One region of the Streptomyces sp. NPDC101393 genome, then DNA from elsewhere that is predicted to be linked to it. Evidence: riboswitches for the same ligand, from Rfam matches in the RefSeq annotation. Region 1 holds a riboswitch; each other region holds the start of a gene.
What was found. A riboswitch is a leader RNA that binds a small molecule or an ion and turns the genes downstream of it on or off. The one in region 1 is predicted to bind cobalamin.
Positions count from the first base shown of each region.

Region 2: it holds a riboswitch for cobalamin, as region 1 does, so the genes downstream of both, cobN (cobaltochelatase subunit CobN) here and thiI (tRNA uracil 4-sulfurtransferase ThiI) in region 1, are expected to answer to the same signal.
Region 3: it holds a riboswitch for cobalamin, as region 1 does, so the genes downstream of both, ACIRQ7_RS33420 (cobalamin biosynthesis protein) here and thiI (tRNA uracil 4-sulfurtransferase ThiI) in region 1, are expected to answer to the same signal.

Region 1 is NZ_JBIWNU010000002.1:855,455-860,275, forward strand. Features, by position in the region: gene ACIRQ7_RS09500 (diadenosine tetraphosphate hydrolase) at 1-464, shown strand, start outside; gene ACIRQ7_RS09505 (hypothetical protein) at 764-1,048, shown strand; gene ACIRQ7_RS09510 (DNA alkylation repair protein) at 1,248-1,925, shown strand; cobalamin riboswitch at 2,045-2,263, shown strand; gene thiI (tRNA uracil 4-sulfurtransferase ThiI) at 2,413-3,744, shown strand; gene cobF (precorrin-6A synthase (deacetylating)) at 3,741-4,565, shown strand; gene ACIRQ7_RS09525 (AAA family ATPase) at 4,608-4,821, opposite strand, start outside.
Region 2 is NZ_JBIWNU010000005.1:581,510-586,330, forward strand. Features, by position in the region: gene cobG (precorrin-3B synthase) at 32-1,381, opposite strand; cobalamin riboswitch at 1,489-1,641, shown strand; gene cobN (cobaltochelatase subunit CobN) at 1,678-4,821, shown strand, end outside.
Region 3 is NZ_JBIWNU010000013.1:92,065-96,885, forward strand. Features, by position in the region: gene ACIRQ7_RS33415 (cobyric acid synthase) at 1-252, opposite strand, end outside; gene ACIRQ7_RS33420 (cobalamin biosynthesis protein) at 249-1,268, opposite strand; cobalamin riboswitch at 1,401-1,558, opposite strand; gene ACIRQ7_RS33425 (hypothetical protein) at 1,761-2,216, shown strand; gene ACIRQ7_RS33430 (caspase family protein) at 2,222-4,821, shown strand, end outside.

The DNA of each region.
Region 1 (4,821 bases):
ACTGGCGGGCGGACCGGATCGGGACCGCGCTGAGGGGTGAGAACCCGACCGTGCTGCGGCGTTTGACGTCGGGCTTCGCGGTGATCGGGGATGTGCAGTTCCTGCCTGGCTACTCGGTTCTGCTCGTGGACGAACCGGGTGTGCAGCGCCTCTCGGACCTGCCGAGGGCCAAGCGGCTGTCGTTCCTGTCCGACATGGACCAGCTCGGCGAGGCCGTGGAGCGGTCCTGCCGACGACTGGACCCGGCCTTCCGCCGGGTGAATCTGGAGATCCTGGGGAACACGGACCCGTTCCTGCATGCGCATGTCTGGCCGCGGTTCGCGTGGGAGCCAGCAGATCTGGTGGGCGCTCCGGTGTGGCTCTATCCCCGCGAACGCTGGAGCGACGAGCAGTTCAGGCTCGGTCCGCGGCATGAAGCGCTACGGGAGGCGATCGGCAGCGAACTGGACAGGATGCGCTGCTGACACCGCACCGCACCGCAAGGCAAGGTCGAGGCAAGGCAAGGCAAGGTCGAGGATCCGGATGCCGAGAACGGTCGGCACCATGACTCCGCCGTATCTGCGGCCGGGCCCGGTTGCCCCGCAGCCCGGCCGCCCGCAGTCGCCCGCAGCGGGACGGTGGGGGCCTCGGCGATGGCGCGCCGAGAGAAAAGCGGCGGTACCGGTCTTTATCGGGCACCACAGGATGCCGTAACCCCGGCAAGCCGCTCCCGTTGTCCCAGGGTGCGTCGGCGCACCTCGCGCCGACCGAGAAGGGAAAACACGTGAAGCGCACGATCCTCGCCGCGGTCCTGGTCGCCGCCGCAGCCACCGCTCTCGCCTCCCCCGCGTCAGCTGACACCGGTGACGGACTCAAGCCGGCCGGCAACCCCCTGCACAAGATCACCAAGGCCCTTCTCGACCCGCAGGACGTCCCTACGCTGGAGAGGAACATGCCCACACTGGATCTGCTGGATCTCACCAAGAAGCCGATCGCCTGCGAAGCCGAGACCGCGGGCGAGCCGCTTCCGCTCGCCGCTGATGCCTACCGCGCATGCGGGCCGGCGTAAGGCACCGGAAGCGGCACACCGGGCAAGTGGACGTACGGAAGAGAAGGTGGCGGCCGGGCCCCAGGAACGCAAAGCGGGCCCGCGCCGGCCTGACCGGCCACGGCCCACCGCCCACGCCCTCGCCCGGCCCGGGTAGGTACGACAAGAGGCCGACTTCCGTCATAGGGTCGTTCCCGCACGTGAGAGAGGGGAGGCCGAGATGGCCGGGACGACACCGACGGTGGCCGAGGTGAGGGCCGAGCTGGCCGCGCTGGAAGACCCGAAGGTACGCGCGGTGAACGAGAAGCACGGTGACGATCACGGTGTGAACCTCACCAAGCTGCGCGCGCTCGCGAAGCGGTTGAAGACGCAGCAGGACCTCGCGTGCCGGCTCTGGGAGACGGATGACACCGCGGCGAGGCTGCTGGCGCTCCTGATCTGCCGCCCCAAGGCGTTCGGGCGTGACGAGTTGGACGTCATGCTGCGCGAGGCACGGACGCCCAAGGTGCACGACTGGCTCGTGAACTACGTGGTGAAGAAGAACCCGCACTCCCAGGAGCTGCGCCTGGCCTGGTCCGCCGATCCGGATCCGGTGGTGGCGAGTGCCGGCTGGGCCCTGACCACCGAACGCGTGGCGAAGAAGCCCGAGGACCTCGACCTCGCAGGACTGCTCGACGTCATCGAGGCGGAGATGAAGGACGCCCCGGCTCGCCTGCAGTGGGCGATGAATCACTGCCTGGCTCAGATCGGCATCGAGCACGCCGAGCTCCGCACCCGTGCCCTCGATATCGGTGAGCGCCTGGAGGTGCTCAAGGACTACCCGACGCCCCCGGGCTGCACGTCTCCGTTCGCGCCCATCTGGATCACCGAGATGGTGCGCCGACAGCACGCGGGGTAGGCAGGCTCGCGCTCACACCCGCGCTCACGCCCGTGCCGCCACTCCCCCAGCGGACGGTGCTTCCGTCTCCCCCTGCCTCCCCTCCCCCTGCTGGTGCACGCACCGTGCGCAGCCTTGTCTACCCTGGACCCGCAGCTGGTTCGTCCCGTCCGCCAGGCGGGGTGTCGTAAGAGGGAACCCGGTGGGATGCCGGGACTGCCTCGCAGCGGTGAGTGGGAACGACCGCCGTCATCGAGCACTGGGTACGCGTGTGACCCGGGAAGCGACGGCCAGTAGGTGTCCCGTCCCCAGGGACGTGCCCACGAGTCCGAAGACCTGCCACTGCTCGTGCGCGGTGCGATCACCACGCACGTATGCACAGCGACCCGGTGACGGGGCCGCTGAGCGAGTGGTGCGATTCCTTCAACCCTGCGCACGACGAGGGCGGGCCGCATCCCGTTCACGGCCCGGCGCCGGTCCGCACGACGAACTCGCGAAGGAGAGTTTCGTGCCCGGTGAACCGAGCATCACGTCCATCCCCTCCCCCAGAACTGGGCACCCGAGCGGGCCCTGTGTCCTGCTCAAACACGGTGAGATCTTTCTCAAGGGCCGCAACCGGCACCTGTTCACCGAGCGGCTGCACGACAATCTCCGCCGCGCCCTGAGGGGCATCGGCGGCTCCACGTGGATCACGTCCGGCCACAACATCACCGTGCTCGGGGGCGAGGTACCGCAGGACGTCCTCGTGGAGCGCGCCCGCAGGGTGATGGGGTTCAACGCGGTGGAGCCCGCCCTGCGCCTCCCGAGCACCGTCGCGGACATCACGACGGCAGTCGTGGACGCGCTCGCCGGCGCCCGTGCCGAGCGGCCCGGGATCACCTTCGCCGTGCGGGTCAAGCGCCGGGACAAGAGCTTCGAGATGACCTCGTCGCAGTTCGAGCGGTTTCTCGGTGCGCGCGTCCAGGAAGCTCTGGGACGTGTGCCGGTGAACCTCTCCAGCCCGGATGTCCGGGTCTCCGTCGAGATCGACCACAAGGAGAGCTACGTCTCCTGGACCCGTCACCAGGGGGCGGGCGGGCTGCCCGTCGGCTCCAGCGGCCGCGCCCTGGTGCTGCTCTCCGGCGGGTACGACTCACCGGTGGCGGCCTACCGGGCGATGCGCCGCGGGCTGCGCTGCGACTTCGTCCACTTCACCGGCGCTCCCTACACGAACGCCGCTTCCGTCTACAAGGCGTACGCCCTCGCCCGTGAACTCAACCGCTATCAGCCCGGCGGGCGGCTGCACGTCATCGCCCTCGGCCACGCCCAGAAGCAACTGGCCATCGCAGGAGCCGGCAAGCTCCAGGTCGTCGCACAGCGGCGGCTGATGGCCCGCACGGCTTCCGCACTGGCGGGCCGGACCCGGGCGGAGGCGCTGGTGACCGGTGACAGCCTGGGGCAGGTGGCCAGCCAGACCCTGGCGAACATGGCCGCGGTGGACGAGGCCGCCACCCTGCCAATGCTGCGGCCGCTGGTCGGCTGGGAGAAGCAGGAGATCATCGACGAGGCCCGGTCCATCGGCACCGCGGAGATCTCCGTGCTGCCGGACGAGGACTGCTGCAAGCTCCTCGCGCCGCCCCGTGCCTCCCTCCGGGCCGGGCTGACCGATCTGCGTTCGGTGGAGAAGCGACTCGACGTGGACGACCTTGTGGACGGTCTGCTGCGTGACGTCCAGATCATGTACCCGGGAGAGACCGAGGAGGGGGAGGCCGGCGCGGCCGGCCCGGACGGCGGTACCGCGCCCGGCCACCCCCTTCCGGCCGTCTGTGCGGCGGGGCCGTCCGCGGCGGTGTCCTCATGAGCGAGGAAGGCTTGCGGCGGATCCGGGTCATCGGGATCGGCTCGGGGGATCCGGAGCATGTGACGCTGGCCGCGGTGCGCGCCCTGCGGACCTGCGAGGTGTTCTTCCTGCTGGACAAGGGCGCGCGGGCGTCCGAGCTGACCCGGCTGCGCAGAGATCTGGTGGCCGAGCACGCCGGCCCGGGGCACCGGGTGGTCGAGGCGGCGGACCCAAGGCGCGATCGCTCCCCCGCGAGCCCGGCCCGCTATCAGGCCCAGGTCGTCGACTGGCGCCACCGCCGCGCCGACCTGTACGAGCGGCTCATCCTCGACGAGCTGGAGCCGGGCCGGACCGGCGCGTTCCTGGTGTGGGGCGACCCCGCGCTCTACGACAGCACGATCGACACGCTGGAGGAGGTCACCGCCCGCGGTGCGGTGCCCTTCACCTACGACGTGATTCCCGGGGTGAGCAGCGTCTCGGTACTGGCCGCCCGCCACCGTACGACGCTGACCCGGCTCGGCCGTCCGGTCCGCATCGCCCCCGGGCGGCAGGTCGCCGGGGCCGGGCTCGCCGAGGGCGAGGACGTCGCCGTGATGCTCGATGTCGGCGCGGCACTCACCGCTCACCGGACGGAGGGCTGGTGGATGTATTGGGGGGCCTACGTCGGGACACCGGAAGAGCTGCTCGTCTCCGGGCCGCTGGACGAAGTGGCCGACCAGGTCCTGGAGTTGCGGGCCGCGGCCCGGGAGCGTCATGGCTGGATCATGGATGCGTGCCTGCTGCGCGCCGACGGCCCCGGGCCGCGGCCGGCAGGTGCGGGTCTCCGGGGTCCCGCTGGTTGAGCCGCCCCCACCCGATCGGTCCGGACGAGCACACCAGGTGGGTCACCGACCGGCGGATGGCGGACCCGTCGGGTTCTGGGCGTAGACGGCCGCGAGCACCGAGTCGACCAGCTCGGCAACGTCCCGCCCGTCCCCCGAGTCGATGCGTTCCAGGCCCAGTCGGTCGACGGCCTCGGCCATGAGGGCCTGGTAGCGCTCCGTGCGAGCCAGGAACTTCTCCATCAGGAGCTGCTCTCCGGCCGTTGCTCCCTGGTAG
Region 2 (4,821 bases), on a different contig from region 1:
CGGTGGTGGGGCTGGGGCCGGGGGTGGTGGGTCATGGAGTGGTGGGGGTCGGGCGTACGACGGTTACCCGGTATCCGGGCTCCCCGTCGAGTCCGGGGCCGTCACTCCCGTGGGCGCTGCGGTCATCCTTGGCGCCTTCGCCCCTGCCGTCGCCGTCGCCCGCGCCCGTGGCCACGACGTCGATCCAGCTGCCGTGCGGGTGGCCGCAGCGGCGTTCGCAGCCGGACCAGTGGACGGGGAGCCCGCCGACCGGCGCCGGGGTACTGCCCCGGACGACGGCGGCCGTGGCGTCGGCGCGGACATCGGAGAGGGACTTGGCGCAGCCTGGCCGGCCGGTGCAGGCGCTGATCCGGTGCCAGGGGGAGCCGGGGTCGGTGATCAGGCCGGCGGCGGCCAGCTCGCGCAGCCGCGCCCCGGCCGTGGTGCCCGGCAGGCCGGGGACGATCACGCCGCGCCAGGGGGTGGTCCGCAGCTCGCCCGCCCCGTCCTCGGAGGCGATCGCGGTCAGCAGCCGCCACTGGTCGACGGTCAGCCGGCCGAGCGGCGCGAGGACGGAGAGGGCCCGGCGGCCGTCGGGGGCTTCGGTGATCCCGGGAGCGGTGGCGCCCGCGCCCGGCGGCACGGCGCCCGGATCCGGCGCCGCGACGTACACGGCCCCGATACCCGCCGCCCGCAGGTCCGCCGCCACCGCATGCGCGGTCGGCACCTGTGGGGCGGGGAGCTCGCGGACCCGCCAGGCGCCGGTGCCGCACGCCTCGGCGGCGGCGAGGAAGGACCCGGCGGCGAGGAGCGCGGCCCGCGCCGCGTCCGGTCCGGCGATACGCAGCGCGGCCCCGTCGCCGAGGCGCAGCAGCGCCCCGCCGGGCGCTGCGACCAAGGTCACATCACCGCCGAGCGTCGCCACATCGCCGCGGCCGTCGTCCAGGACGAACAGGAAACGGCCGGAGAGCGCGGTCGCCGAGGGGCTCGTGCAGAGCAGGGTGTCCAGCTGCCGGGCCCACAACCGCACGTCAGAGGGGGTGTGCGGGTCCAGGCCCGCAAGGGGTGAGGCGAGGATGTTGCGGAGGCGTTCGTGGCGCTCCGAGGGCAGCAGACCGGCCTCGCGCAGCAGGCCGGCGAGTTCCTGGCCGCAGTCGTCGGCGAGGCCGCGCAGCTCCGCGTTGCCGCGGGAGGTGAGGGAGAGGTGGCCGTCGCCGAGGCGGTGGGCCGCGTCCCCCAGCGCAGTGGCCTGACGTTCCGTCAAGTCACCGGCGGGCAGCCGTACTCGTGCCAGCCGGCCGTCCGCCGCCGGGTGCAGCCGCAGCGCTCCCGGGCAGGCGTCACCGCGGTCCCGTGGGGGCGGTGCGGCCCGTGCGGGCCGTGGCGAGGGGGAGGGCGGCATGGCGGCGAGCATACCGACGTCGGCGGGTGGCGGATCCGGGGAGGCGGGCACCCGGGGAACCCGCGGACCGCGGGCCCGGAGGCGCCCTCCCACGCCCCGGACACAGCCTTTACTATGCAGGTCGGTGGGTCGGCTGACCCACCGGACGCCAGCGACGGCGCCAAGGGAGGAAGCCCGGTGAGAATCCGGCGCGGTCCCGCCACTGTGAACCCGGCCACCGCCGGGCGAGCCAGGAACTCCCGCCGTCCCTACGACCCACCCGGGGCGCGGACACCCCGAGGAAGGCCTGCGCTCGCATGCTCCTGCTGCTGTCGACCTCCGACACCGACCTGCTCAGCGCCCGCGCTGCCACCGGTCCCGTGCCCTACCGGCTCGCCAACCCCGCCCGCCTCGACGTCGCCGAGCTGCCCGCGCTCCTGGAGGGGACCGACCTCGTCGTCGTCCGCCTCCTCGGCGGCATCCGCGCCTGGGAAGAGGGCCTGGAGGTGTTGCTCGCCGCGGACCAGCACCGTCCCGTCGTCGTCCTCACCGGTGAACAGGCCCCCGACGCCCAGCTGATGGAGGCCTCCACGGTCCCCGTCGGCACCGCGGCCGAGGCGCACGCCTACCTCGCGCACGGCGGCCCCGCCAACCTCGACCAGCTGGCCCGCTTCCTCTCCGACACCGTGCTGCTGACCGGCCACGGCTTCGAACCCCCGGCGCCCGCCCCCACCTGGGGACAGCTGGAGCGCCCGGACGCCCGTACGGACACCGGCGGCCCGCAGGTCGCGGTGCTCTACTACCGCGCCCACCACATGAGCGGCAACACCGGCTTCGTCGACGCCCTCTGCGCGCAGATCGAGCGGGCCGGCGGGCGCCCGCTGCCGCTGTTCGTCGCGTCGCTGCGCGCGCCCGAACCGGAGCTGATCGAGGCGCTGCGCCCGGTCGACGCCATCGTCACCACCGTCCTGGCCGCCGGCGGCACCAAGCCCGCCGAGGCCTCCGCCGGCGGCGACGACGAGTCCTGGGACGCCGGTGCGCTCGCCGCCCTGGACGTACCGATCCTCCAGGCGCTGTGCCTGACCGGTTCGCGCGCTGCCTGGGAGGAGAACGACGAGGGCCTGTCGCCGCTGGACGCCGCCTCGCAGATCGCCGTGCCCGAGTTCGACGGCCGGCTGATCACCGTCCCGTTCTCCTTCAAGGAGGTCGACGAGGACGGCCTGCCGGTGTACGTCGCCGACCCCGAGCGGGCCGCCCGGGTCGCCGGCATCGCCGTGCGGCACGCCCGGCTGCGGCACATCCCGGCCGCCGACAAGCGCCTGGCCCTGGTCCTCTCCGCGTACCCCACCAAGCACTCCCGCATCGGCAACGCCGTCGGTCTGGACACCCCCGCCAGCGCCGTCGCCCTGCTGAGCCGCCTGCAGGCGGACGGCTACGACTTCGGCACCGAAGAGGTGCCCGGCCTGGTCTCCGGCGACGGCGACGAGCTGATCTACGCCCTCATCGAGGCCGGCGGCCACGACCAGGAATGGCTCACCGAGGAACAGCTCGCCCGCAACCCGGTCCGTATCCCGGCCGCCGACTACAAGCGCTGGTACGCCACGCTGCCGCAGGAGCTGCGCGCGTCCGTCGAGCAGCACTGGGGCCCGCCGCCCGGCGAGATGTTCCTCGACCGCAGCCGCAACCCCGAGGGCGACATCGTCCTCGCGGCCCTGCGCCGCGGCAATCTCCTCGTCCTCATCCAGCCGCCGCGCGGCTTCGGCGAGAACCCGATCGCGATCTACCACGACCCCGATCTGCCGCCCTCGCACCACTACTTGGCCGCCTACCGCTGGATCGCCGCCTCCCAGGAGGACGGCGGCTTCGGCGCGGACGCGATGGTGCACCTCGGCAAGCACGGCAATCTGGAGTGGCTGCCCGGCAAGAACGCCGGCCTGTCCGCCGCCTGCGGCCCCGACGCCGCCCTCGGCGACCTCCCGCTCATCTACCCCTTCCTGGTCAACGACCCGGGCGAGGGCACCCAGGCCAAGCGCCGGGTGCACGCCACCCTCGTCGACCACCTCGTCCCGCCGATGGCCCGCGCCGAGTCCTACGGCGACATCGCGCGCCTGGAGCAGCTGCTCGACGAGTACGCCGCGATCTCCGCGATGGACCCGGCGAAGCTGCCCGCCATCCGCGCGCAGATCTGGACCCTGATCCAGGCCGCCAAGCTCGACCACGACCTCGGCCTCGAAGCCCGCCCGGACGACGACGGCTTCGACGACTTCCTGCTGCACGTCGACGGCTGGCTGTGCGAGGTCAAGGACGCCCAGATCCGCGACGGTCTGCACATCCTCGGCGGCGCGCCCACCGGTGCGGCCCGCGTCAACCTCGTCCTCGCCATCCTCCGCGCCCGCCAGATCTGGGGCGGCACCACCGCCCTGCCCGGCCTGCGCGAGGCGCTCGGCCTGGACGAGTCCGCGGCGACGCGCACCGCGGCCGACGACACCGAGGAGCGCGCCCGCGCCCTCGTCCAGGCGATGGAGGACGCGTCCTGGGAGCCGTCCGCGGCAGAGACGGTCGCCGCCGAACTCGCCCCCGAACAGCGGGACGCGGTCACCGCGATCCTCACCTTCGCGGCCCGTGAGGTCATCCCCCGCCTGGCCGGCACCACCGACGAGATCACCCACGCCGTGCACGCCCTGAACGGCGGCTTCGTCCCGGCCGGCCCCTCCGGCTCCCCGCTCCGCGGCCTCGTCAACGTCCTGCCGACGGGCCGCAACTTCTACTCCGTCGACCCGAAGGCGGTCCCCTCCCGCCTCGCCTGGGAAACGGGCCAGGCGCTGGCCGACTCGCTCCTCGCCCGCTACCGCGACGACAACGGCGACTGGCCCACGTCCGTCGGCCTGTCCCTCTGGGGCACCAGCGCCATGCGCACCTCCGGCGACGACGTCGCGGAAGCGCTCGCCCTGCTGGGCGTCCGCCCGGTCTGGGACGACGCCTCCCGCCGCGTCACGGGCCTGGAGGCCATCCCCGCCGCCGAGCTGGGCCGCCCCCGCATCGACGTCACGCTCCGCATCTCCGGTTTCTTCCGCGACGCGTTCCCGCACGTCATCGGCCTCCTCGACGACGCCGTGAAACTCGCCGCGTCCCTCGACGAGCCCGCCGACGCCAACTTCATCCGGGCCCACGCACAGGCCGACCTCGCCGAACACGGCGACGAACGCCGCGCCACCACCCGCATCTTCGGCTCCCGCCCCGGCACCTACGGCGCGGGCATCCTCCAGCTCATCGACAGCCGCGACTGGCGCACCGACGCCGACCTCGCCGAGGTCTACACCGTCTGGGGCGGCTACGCCTACGGCCGCGGCCTCGAAGGCCGCCCGGCCCGCGACGAGATGGAGACCGCCTACAAGCGGATCGCGGTCGCCGCCAAGAACACCGACACCCGCGAGCACGACATCGCGGACTCCGACGACTAC
Region 3 (4,821 bases), on a different contig from region 1:
CCGGGCCGCCGCGGCCTGCATCGCCTGGGCCCGCCCGATCTCCGCGCCCTCGCGCGTCACGAACGAATTCAGCGACATGTTCTGCGCCTTGAAGGGCGCGACCTTGACGCCCTGCCGGACCAGCCAGCGGCAGATGCCCGCCGTGACCACGCTCTTGCCGGCGTCGGACGTCGTCCCGGCGACCAACAGGCCACCGCCGACCGCCCCGCCCGACCGCTCGCGCTGCCCGTGCTGCCCGTGCTGGCCGTTCACTGGGGCCTCCTCTTCCTGTGCCGGGCGTACAGCGCGCCCACCGCGAGCCGTCCCGCGACCGTCGTCGCCAGCGTCAGCGCGCTCACCCGGCGCGAGAGCCGTACCGCACGTGCGATGTCGGGCGCAGCGACCGGCGGCGCCCCGCCGTTGAGCTGCGGCCGGTGCTCGATCCGCCCGCCGTAGGCCAGCGTGCCGCCGAGGCGTACGCCCAGCGCGCCCGCGAACGACGCTTCCACCGGGCCCGCGTTGGGGCTCGGATGGGATCCGCCGTCCGCCCGCCAGGCCCGCAGCGCGCCGCGCCGGTCGGGCCCCGCGAGGACGGTCAGCGCGGCGGTCAGCCGGGAGCCGGGCCAGCCGGCGAGGTCGTCGAGCCGGGCCGAGGCCCAGCCGAACCGGAGGTACCGCGGCGACTTGTGGCCCACCATCGCGTCGAGGGTGTTCACGGCCCGGAATCCCACCAGCCCCGGCACCCCGGCCAGCGCGCCCCAGACCAGGGCGCCCACCACGGCGTCGGAGGTGTTCTCGGCGACCGACTCGACCACCGCGCGGGCCATCTGCGGCCCGTCCAGCGCCTGCGGATCGCGGCCGCACAGATGTGGCAGCCGCTCGCGCGCCAGGTCCAGGTCGCCCGCCGTCAGCGCGCCGCCGATGGCCCGCGCCTCGCGGCCGAGCGACGTACCGCCCAGCACGGCCCACACCGCCGCCGCGGTCAGCGCGATGTCGGCACCCGTGCGGAGGGAGAACGGAACGGAGGGGGAGCCGGGGGAGCCCGGGGAAGGCGCCGGACCGCGTACGGCGCGCCGCAGCAGCGCCGCGCCGGTGGCCGCGCCGCCCGCGCACAGCACGGCGTGCAGCGTCCCGTGGCCGCGGTGGTCGTGCCAGAGCCGGCGTTCGACGGCGCCCGCGGCACGGCCGAAAGCGGCCACCGGATGGCCGCGGCGGGGATCCGCCACGATCAGGTCGCCGAGAAAGCCGAGGGCCGCGCCGCACGCGTACGTGACGTGTTCCGCGCGCATCGGATCAGACCGCCGTCATGCCTCGGAGGGGTGCTGCGACAGGGACTGCCGGACGGGTTCTCGTACTGCGGCCGGGCATGGCGGTATGTCCTCACTCAGGGTCCGCGCCCTGGCTCGACGTGACGGCGACCAGAGTCTCCTGGCTCCCCGGATCGGCACTTCCCCCGGCCTTCCAGTCCGTACACGTGCGACCCGACGGGCCTGCGCGCAGCGGACCGTGACCTTTGGTGGAGGAACGCTCCCCGGTGACAGTGGCGGGACCGCGCCGGATTCTCACCGGACTTCCTCATCTGTCGCCGAATGGCCCCGGCAGTCCACCACGCCCCGCGAATGCCCGTCAACTCACCCTTGACCTGCACCGCAGCCATGTGACAGGCACTGTGGCGCACGCCACAGGGTGGCGGGTGTGTCACGGACTGTTGCCCCCTGACCTGATCCCGCGTCACTATCTGGTGCACGGCGGGCGATGGCCCGCCGGAAGGGGGCCGGGGGATGCCGCAGCACGCTGACCGTCAAGAGATCCGCCTACGGATCACGGGCACGAACAATCCGCAGCAGGACAACGCCGACCTCAAGGCCTGGCTGGAGCGCGAACCCTGGCTGGCGCGCCGCCCGCACGCATGGGAACAGCGGGCGCGGCCGGACGACGCGACGGGCGGTGCGGACCGGCCCGGCCGCGGGGACATGGCCGTCGGCGTCGACGACCTGATCCTGGTCGTCGTCGGCGCGGCCGCCGCCGAAGTGGCCAAGGGGCTGGGCATCGCCCTGCGCGAATGGCTGCGGCGGCGCAGGGAGGAACGCGCCGCGGGCGAGCAGCCCGCTCTGGAGGCGGGCGGCGCCGGCGGCGGTCTGCGGCAGGTCGGCGACGGTCTCCCGCACGGCGCGGCGCCCGGACGCCCCGATCCCGGCAGCCCGGCGGCCGAGGGCGGCAACACCTCCGAGGGCTGAGCCGGATGTCCGAATACGACGCGCGGGGCAAGGACAACCGTGCGCTGCTGATCTGCGTCAGCGACTACCTGCATCTGCCCGAGCTCCCCGCCGTGAAGGACAACGCCGAGCAGCTGGAGCGCGTCCTGACCGCCCCTGGCACCGACCTGTTCACCGGCGACGAGGTCGTCATCTGCCGGCCCAAGGAGCCGTGGGAGCTGGAAAGGGCGCTGGACGCCGTCACCAGGGAGGCGCGCGGGCTGCTGCTGGTCCACTTCTCCGGCCACGGACGCGTCGGCCCCGACGGCGGTGACCTCCAGCTCATGGTGGGCGGCTCGGCGGCCAAGGGCGGCCACAAGACCGTCTCCTGGCAGGACCTGGTGCTGTCCTACCTCGGCAATGCGCGGGCCGACCGGATCGTGATCGTCCTGGAGTGCTGCTATGCAGGCAACGCCGGCGAGGCCTTCCACTCCAGCCGCACACCCATGTCGCTGCTGATGGCCGCGCAGCCCAACCGCCGGATCTTCAGCGGCGAGGAGCCGGCCGGCGGCACCCTCTTCACCCGCGCCGCCGTGCAGATCCTCGAACGCGGCATACCCGGCAAGGCGTTCGTCACCTTCGAGGACCTCGTCCGCGCCCTGCGCGACCGGCTCGCCGGCGAGGAGACGCCGATGGGCGACGTATGGGAGCCGCGCTCGGCCAAACAGAACACCGTCGACGACGTCATCCTCTCCTTCGCCACCCCCGAGGTCCGGCCCAGGACGCCGCTGCGGATCCGGTTACGCCGCTGGTGGAAAGTGCGCATCCTGCGCTGGCGGCGCGTCCTGATGGTGTTCCTGACGGCGCTGGTGCTCCTCACCGGCGGTGTCGTCGCGCTGAACGCCGTCAGCACGCCGCCGGCCTGCCCGCCCGCACTCGAACTGCGGCTGCTGACCGCCCCCGAGGCTGAACCCACCCTGCGCAGCGCGGCCTTCTCCTACGAGATGTCCGACCTCAACACCCGGCCGCTGCAGGGCGAACGGGACCTGCCCGACGGCTGCCGGCGCGCCCAGATCACCGTCTACTCCGCCGCCAAGGACCAGGTCGGCGCGGGCTTCGCCGCCGCCGACCGCTGGCAGGGCGAGGCGCACGGCGCGAACGCGGGCGCGCGGGACGCCAAGGGCGCCGACCCGCTCCACCGGCCGGGACCGCAGCCCGACCTGTGGATCCCCGAATCCACCGCCGACTACGAGGAGGCCCGGCGGGTGCTGCCCGATGGCTCCCCGGCGACCCTGCACAACACCGGCCCGGTCGCCTACAGCCCGCTGGTCGTCGGCATCCCCGCCGACAAGCGGCTCGACGACGTCGAACGGGTCGGCGCCTCCTGGAAGGACCTGCTCACCGGCACCGACAGCGCCCACCGCGATCTGGAGCTCCTCCGCCCCAGCCCGGTCCTGTCCGGCACCGGCCTGCTGCACACCATCGGCCTCTACCTCGCGGGCGACGGCTCCCGGATCGGTCCGGCGGGCACCCCCGACCGCTCGCTCGCCCAGGATGCCGAGAGCCGGCTGTCCGCCCCGGGCAGCCAGTACGCGGGCAGCACCGAACTGCTGTGTTCGCTCCGCCCATACGAGGAAGGCACGGACGGCACGGACGGCACGGACGGCAAGGACGCCCGCAGCGCGGGGGGTGCGGAGGGTGCGAAGGGGCGAGCGGGCACGGCCGGCAGCGGCGACCGGTCGGCGCCGCTGGTCTCCGAGAAGTCGCTCGTCGACTACAACCTCGGCCACCCGGTCGGCACTTGCCCGGCCCTGGACACCGCGCTCGCCCCCAAGGACCGCTACGCCGCCTACTACCCCAAGAACGTTCCGGCGCTCGATCACCCCCTGGTCAGGGTCGACTGGTCCGGCGCCGACGACGCCACCCCACGGCAGGCCGCCACCGACCGCTTCGCCGGCTGGCTGCGCGACCCGGGAGCCGGCCAGCACATCCTCGTCGGGCAGGGCTACCGCGGGGTGCCGGACAAGGACGGCGAGGTGCCCCGCCCGGAGCCCGGCTCCCCCCTGCTCAACACCCGCTCCGACGCCGACCCCGCAGCCCCCGTCATCCGCTACACCGCGGGCGGCGACCAGGTCAGCCGCGTCCTGGACCGCTACGACAAGGCCCAGAAGTCCAGCCGGCTGCTGATCCTCTTCGACACCTCCACCTCCATGGCGGACGGCGGGAGACTGCCGGTCGCCGTCGGCGCGGCCGACCGCACCCTGGAAATGGTGGGCGCCCACCACACCTACGGCCTGTGGACCTTCCCCGACCCCGCGCACCCCACCGACCCCGCAGCGGTCCACCGGGCCGTCCCGCTGGGCAGCGCCGACCCCGCCCCCGGGAAGGCCGCGCTGGACCGCATCGCGAAGGGCGGACTCGTCGCCCACGGCGCGGCGATGGAGGAGGCGCTGACCGCCGCGGTCCGCGAACTGAAGGACTCCGCCGGGGCCAACAAGGCCGTCGTGCTCATCGTCGACCAGGACGACGGCGCCCCGCGGCGCGCCGCGGGCGTGGAGCAGACCCTCAACAAGCTCCTCAAGGGCACTCCCGAAGTGCCCGTGCTGACACTGGTGATGGGCAAGGCCGGCTGCGACACCCTTGCCTT